One region of the Bacillus sp. VA15 genome, then DNA from elsewhere that is predicted to be linked to it. Evidence: a T-box and tRNA genes for the amino acid it is inferred to sense, from the RefSeq annotation. Region 1 holds a T-box; the other holds one or more tRNA genes.
The links. A T-box is a leader RNA that pairs with one kind of tRNA and senses whether it is charged. The one in region 1 lies ahead of tyrS (tyrosine--tRNA ligase), so its partner is inferred to be a tRNA-Tyr.

Region 1 (3,405 bases):
TCTTTTGCCTCTTGCTGGCCAACACTATCTCGCGCCTGCTGCTCCCAATAATCCCGCTGCAGCCTTTCTTTTGCAATCGTAAACATGAGATTCACGGTGAGCGCTCCTTTCTGTTAAAAGGTGGTGATTGATCGTGTTTGCCCTATCTAATATACTCTTTTCCTGTCTTTCCTATGCGCTAAACAAAAAAAGATCCTTTGCCCTTAGCGGCAAAGGATTTTTTTCTTATTTATAAGTTACAAGGAAGTATTTTTTCTTCCCGCGGCGCAGGACAGTAAATTGGCCTTCGATGCGGTCTTCTTCCGATAAGATATAATTTATTTCCGTCTGGCGTTCGCCGTTAATGTAAACAGCTCCGTTTTGAATGTCTTCACGGGCTTGGCGTTTAGATGGAGATAATTTAGATTGCACCAATACATCTACAAGTGATAGCTCTTGGCTGCTGTCAGCTTCCATAGATGGAACATCTTTAAAGCCGACTTTTACGTCTTGGGCAGAAAGCTCTTTAATATTGCCGCTGAACAGCGCTTGGGAAATGTTGATAGCTTGCTCAAGCGCCTCACGTCCATGAACGAGCGCTGTCACTTCTTCTGCCAGGCGTTTTTGCGCTTCACGCTTTTCAGGCGCCGTTTCTGTTTTCTCAGCGTATGCTTCAATTTCCTCTTTTGATAGGAACGTAAAGTATTTTAAGTATTTCACAACGTCACGGTCATCTGTGTTGATCCAGAATTGATAGAATTCATACGGCGATGTTTTTTCCTTATCAAGCCAGATAGCGCCGCCTTCCGTTTTGCCGAACTTCGTGCCGTCTGCTTTTGTGACAAGCGGAATGGTAAGGCCGAACGCTTTGGCTCCTTCTTCTTCTGATTTTCTGATCAGTTCAAGACCAGCTGTGATGTTGCCCCACTGATCGCTTCCGCCGATTTGCAGCTTACAGTTTTTGTCTCTGTACAGATTTAAGAAATCATAAGATTGAAGAATCATGTAGCTGAATTCCGTGTATGAAATGCCTGATTCAATTCTTGAGCTGACCGTGTCTTTTGCCAGCATGTAATTGATGCCGAAGTTTTTACCGACATCACGGAGGAAGTCGATCACATTCATTTTGCCGATCCAGTCAAAGTTGTTCGCGATGACAGCAGGATTTTCTGCAGCATCAAAATCCAGAAATCTGGACAGCTGGTTTTTGATTTTTTGGGACCATTCGGACACGATGTCAGCAGTATTTAATGTACGCTCCGCTTTTTTTCCGCTCGGATCGCCAATAAGGCCCGTCGCCCCGCCCACAAGCGCAATCGGATGATGCCCCGCAAGCTGGAAACGGCGAAGTGTTAAAATAGGCAGCAGGTGTCCGATATGCAAGCTGTCTGCTGTTGGATCAAAGCCTGAGTACAGGCGGATTTTTTCCTCATTCAGCTGTTTATTTAATCCCTCTTCATCCGTCATTTGCTGAATCAATCCGCGGAAGGATAAGTCTTCAAGTAAGTTTGTCATGAGATAAAGCTCCTTTTTTGTTAAAATAAAAACGCCCCTTCGTTTACACGAAGGGACGATTAATTATCGCGGTACCACCCTACTAATAAGAGAATGCAAAACATTCGCCTTATCACTTTGCCTGATAACGGATCAGGTCCGTTCTTTCACTACTGAAAGCCTGGCCGGCTTTGTTTGCAAAAGCGGTTCATGAGTGTATTCGAGATATCCGTCTGTGCTGATTTTCACCGGCCATCAGCTCTCTGGAACGTAAGGATATTCTACTTGTCTCAATCTTTACCTTTTCATATGAAGCTATATCATTTTTAACATAAATAAAATCCCGTGTCAACGTCGCCTTTTAATCCTCCATCGTTGATAGATCTCCAGCCGGCAGATTGAGCTCCCACGCCTTCAGCACGCGTCTCATGATCTTTCCGCTCCGGGTTTTCGGAAGCTTATCTTTAAATTCAATTTCACGCGGAGCCGCATGGGCTGCAAGACCCTGTTTCACAAATAGGCGGATCTCTTCTTTCAGTTTATCGGACGGCTCAAACCCTTCTCTGAGTGCGATAAAAGCTTTAATGATTTCTCCCCGCACCGGATCAGGCTTTCCGATCACGCCTGCTTCTGCAATGGCCGGATGTTCGACAAGCTTGCTTTCCACTTCAAATGGGCCGACGCGCTCACCGGAGGTCATTATGACGTCATCAACTCTGCCTTGGAACCAGAAATACCCTTCATCATCCATATAAGCAGAATCACCAGACACATACCAGCCGCCCGGCATGAAATACGATTCGTACTTTTCAGGGTTATTCCAAATGGTATGCATCATGGAAGGCCAGCCCTTTTTAATGGCGAGATTGCCCATTCGGTACGGAGGAAGCTCGTTGCCCTGATTGTCAACGATTGCTGCCTCCACACCGGGAATCGGCTTACCCATTGAGCCTGGTTTGATATCCATGCAAGGATAGTTGCAGATGAGCTGACTGCCCGTTTCTGTCATCCACCATGTATCATGGATTCGCTTGTTAAAGACTTTGTGTCCCCATCTGATGACTTCTGGATTTAACGGTTCACCGACACTGAGCACATGCCGGAGTGATGTTAAATCATATTTTGCAGCCATCTCATCTCCTGCTCCCATCAGCATTCGAAACGCGGTCGGCGCGCTGTACCAGACGTTGACGCCAAGCTGCTCAATCGTTCCATACCAGCTTTCCGGGCTGAAACGGCCGCCAACGATGACATTTGTCGCTCCATTCAGCCACGGTGCAAAAATGCCGTATACCGTACCTGTCACCCAGCCCGGATCAGCTGTGCACCAGTAAATGTCTTCTTCCTTTAAATCAAGGACCCACTTTCCTGTCTGGTATTGCTGAATCATCGCTTCATGGACATGAAGCACACCCTTTGGCGTTCCAGTGGACCCAGATGTATAGTGAAGCAGATAGCCGTCTTTTTTGTCCATCCATTCGATATCCAATCTTGTGCTCTCCTGTTTTGCCGCTTCATCATAACTAATGATGTTTGTGCCGCTCTCAGCCTCTCCGCCGACTACGAATATATGCTGTAAGTGAGGCAGTTTGTCAGCCGGTATTCTTTCCAGCAGCTCAGGCGTTGTGACAACAACCTTCGCCTCGCTGTTTTCAAGCCGGTCCTTCACCGCTCCCTCCATAAATGCTTCGAACAGCGGCCCGGCGATGGCACCAATTTTGATAGCGCCAAGCATAATAAAATAAAGCTCGGGTGATCTCGGCATAAAGATAAAAACGCGGTCCCCTTTTTCCACATCTCCATACCGTTTCAGCACATTCCCGGCTCTGTTTGATTCTTCCTTCATTTCTTTAAATGTGTATTTTTCATCCCGGTTTGCGTCTTTATAATAAAGCGCTACTTTGTTTTTTCGAAACGATTCGGCATGACGGT
Region 2 (3,405 bases), on a different contig from region 1:
ATGCCCTCTGCTGCCTGCAAAAATGCTTTAGGTCCGCCAGCCATGATTCCGATAACCTGATCTGGGCTTACGCTGTAGGTGGGAGGACATTCAACAGCATCCATGACACCGAGTCTGCCGCTTGTACCGGCGCCTGTGTATATAAGCCGGCCTCCATTTTGAAACGAGTCGTAGGCGCAGTCTACAGCTGTTTTGATATCGGGGAGAACCTGCTGAACGGCGGCTGCGACTTTCAAATCTTCGTTGTTGATCATTTTGAGGATGCCGAGTGTGTTTGCTTTGTGGATTTCAGCTGTTTGGCTATTGCGTGATTCCGTTGTAAGACGGTGAAGGTTTAATGATTTTGACATGAGGAGGCCCCCTGTTTAAAAATAATATATCCCAATATTCAGTATATTCATTTCTGTTATGATATTTCAACTATGTTTTAAAATTTTTGAAATTTTATTTCACCCAAGACTATAAGAAGTAATGAAGGATCAGCTGCTCTCCAAGCGGTCCGATTCTTCGCCGTCCTTTATCAAGGAACCCGCTTTTCATATAAAGGTGCTTTGCGCGTGTGTTGAGATGATTGACGGCCAAAATAATTTCATCGCACCATGGAAAATAACCGCTCACAAAAGAGGGAAGCTGAAGCATTGCTTTTTTTGCATAGCCTTTTCCGTGATGCACTGCGTGTAAGGACAGGGAGCTGAGCAGTAAAGCAAATGGATTGTTAGAATACGGAGCAAGCGTTTCTTTTGATGTATGTAAAATGAAAAAACCGACTGGCAAATCGTCTTTTAAGATGACAACCGGATACCGGTCCCGTATGCTCAGGGCCTGAGTCAGCACCTCTTTGGGGAGAGAGGTAAAGCGTTTGTCATCGTTTTTTAGCGTAAATGATTGGAGCTCCGGCAAATGTTCAGGCTTATAGAAGGATAAAGAAATGTCTTGAGTCATGTGGTTGCCCTCCTTACAATATGTCGTCTAACTGGTTTTCCGAAATGACATGGTAGCCCGCTCGTTTTAACAGTGCGGCGGTCACTCCGCTGCCGGCGATTTTTTGGCCGGAGAAAGTGCCGTTATAGATAAAACTGCTTCCGCACGACGGACTGTTTTCTTTTAATATGACGGCAGAGGCATTGATTTCTTTTGCGTAAGCTAATGTTTTAGCGGCGCCTTCCATATATAATTCTGTTACATCTTCTCCTGAAGCTGTCACGATTTTTGCGGTTCCATTGAGAACATCCTCGCCGGTGCCTCCGATGATTTCTGCAGGTTCACGAGGAGTTGAAAAGCCGCCGAGAAGCTCAGGACAAGCCATGACTGCTTCATTTTCATAGATGAGTTTTCTGATTTTCTCTGATGCGGCGTGAGAGCCGTTATATCTGCATTCAATGCCGCCAAGGCAAGAGCTGACTAGTATCATATTGGTTTCTCCTCTCTTGATTCGCTTGTCTCTATCATAAAAGAAATGATAAATGTTGGGAGGCTTTTTCAGTTAAAAAAGGAGTTAAAAAGTTTGAAAATAAAAAATTTAATTTTTCTCTTTACAAAGGGGGTGTAACCTGTATATAATAACTTTTGTCAGCTCGACGAGAACACAAACGGCCCGTTGGTCAAGCGGTTAAGACACCGCCCTTTCACGGCGGTAACACGGGTTCGAATCCCGTACGGGTCACCATTTGGAGGATTAGCTCAGCTGGGAGAGCATCTGCCTTACAAGCAGAGGGTCGGCGGTTCGAGCCCGTCATCCTCCACCATCTTGCCGGTGTAGCTCAATTGGTAGAGCAACTGACTTGTAATCAGTAGGTTGGGGGTTCAAGTCCTCTTGCCGGCACTCTTTTCTTACATTAATATGGAGGGGTAGCGAAGTGGCTAAACGCGGCGGACTGTAAATCCGCTCCCTCAGGGTTCGGCAGTTCGAATCTGCCCCCCTCCACCATTATTGGGCTATAGCCAAGCGGTAAGGCAACGGACTTTGACTCCGTCATGCGTTGGTTCGAATCCAGCTAGCCCAGTCACAGACACCTTTGACCAAAAGGTGTCTTTTTTTCTTTTTAAAATCATTCCAACTTCTAACTGTTCAGTCTGTATAATAATTTTAAAAATATGTTAAGGTAGTTTATTCACGAATTACCATCTACACCCTGCCAAAAATTTGATAAACTTATTTTATAAAAAAATTGAAACCTTTTGAAACGAAGCTCGTATACATACAGACCGGTGAAGGCAGAGGTTAGATAAATATGGAAATGATGATTAAAAAGAGAATTAAACAAGTCAAAAAAGGCGACCAAGATGCATTTGCGGACATCGTAGATATTTACAAGGATAAAATTTATCAGCTTTGCTACCGTATGCTTGGCAATGTGCATGAGGCAGAGGATATTGCACAGGAGGCTTTCATCAGAGCGTACGTTAATATCGACAGTTTTGATATTAACCGGAAATTTTCAACTTGGCTTTATCGAATCGCGACCAATTTGACTATTGACCGCATTCGCAAAAAGAAGCCGGATTATTACCTCGATGCAGAGGTGGCTGGTACGGAAGGCTTGACCATGTATTCACAAATCGCCGCAGATGGGGTTTTGCCTGAAGATGCAGTTGTGTCGCTGGAGCTCTCAAACACGATTCAGCAGAAAATTTTAAAGCTTCCTGACAAATACAGAACAGTTATCGTATTAAAGTATATTGACGAACTCTCATTAATTGAAATCGGCGAGATTCTGAACATTCCTGTGGGGACTGTGAAAACGCGGATTCACAGAGGCAGAGAGGCTCTCAGAAAACAATTAAGGGATCTTTAAGTGGGGTGATGAAATGAGCTGTCCTGAACAAATTGTGCAGCTTATGCATATGCATCTTGATGGAGATATCCTTCCAAAAGATGAACACGTATTAAATGAACATCTGGAGACATGCGAGAAATGCAGAAAGCATTTTTATGAGATGGAAAAATCTATAGCGCTCGTCCGGAGCACATCGCATGTCGAAGCCCCCGCGGATTTTACCGCTAATGTCATGGCAAAATTGCCTAAGGAGAAGAAAAGAGCTTCTGTGAAAAGATGGTTCAGAACCCATCCCGTTATCGCAGCTGCTGCGGTATTCATCATTTTGATGGGCGGAGGATTTTTTAACAGCTGGCATAATGACCAAAATTTCAGTGTGTCCAAGCAACCGAATCTTGTGGTGCATAACCACACTGTGATCGTGCCAGAAGGTGAGACGGTCAAAGGCGATGTGACTGTCAAAAACGGCAAGCTGATCATTAAAGGCAAAATAGACGGGGATGTAACTGTCGTAAACGGCGAAAAGTATATGGCCTCTGCTGGACAAGTCACCGGTCAGATTGAAGAAATCAATCAATTATTCGATTGGACATGGTACAAGATGAAGTCTGCGGGGAAAAGTGTAGTC

Region 2: it encodes a tRNA-Tyr, which carries the amino acid that the T-box ahead of tyrS (tyrosine--tRNA ligase) is inferred to sense. The anticodon was not compared.

The regions. Positions count from the first base shown of each region.
Region 1 is NZ_JBVQPQ010000001.1:95,860-99,264, reverse strand. It holds gene sr7p (small protein SR7P) at 1-95, opposite strand, end outside; gene tyrS (tyrosine--tRNA ligase) at 226-1,494, opposite strand; T-box leader at 1,543-1,780, opposite strand; gene acsA (acetate--CoA ligase) at 1,835-3,405, opposite strand, start outside.
Region 2 is NZ_JBVQPQ010000010.1:43,176-46,580, reverse strand. It holds gene murQ (N-acetylmuramic acid 6-phosphate etherase) at 1-350, opposite strand, end outside; gene AC0DBE_RS19915 (GNAT family N-acetyltransferase) at 460-942, opposite strand; gene AC0DBE_RS19910 (2-thiouracil desulfurase family protein) at 956-1,411, opposite strand; tRNA gene AC0DBE_RS19905 (tRNA-Glu) at 1,592-1,666, shown strand; tRNA gene AC0DBE_RS19900 (tRNA-Val) at 1,670-1,745, shown strand; tRNA gene AC0DBE_RS19895 (tRNA-Thr) at 1,750-1,822, shown strand; tRNA gene AC0DBE_RS19890 (tRNA-Tyr) at 1,843-1,927, shown strand; tRNA gene AC0DBE_RS19885 (tRNA-Gln) at 1,932-2,003, shown strand; gene sigW (RNA polymerase sigma factor SigW) at 2,232-2,795, shown strand; gene rsiW (anti-sigma-W factor RsiW) at 2,809-3,405, shown strand, end outside.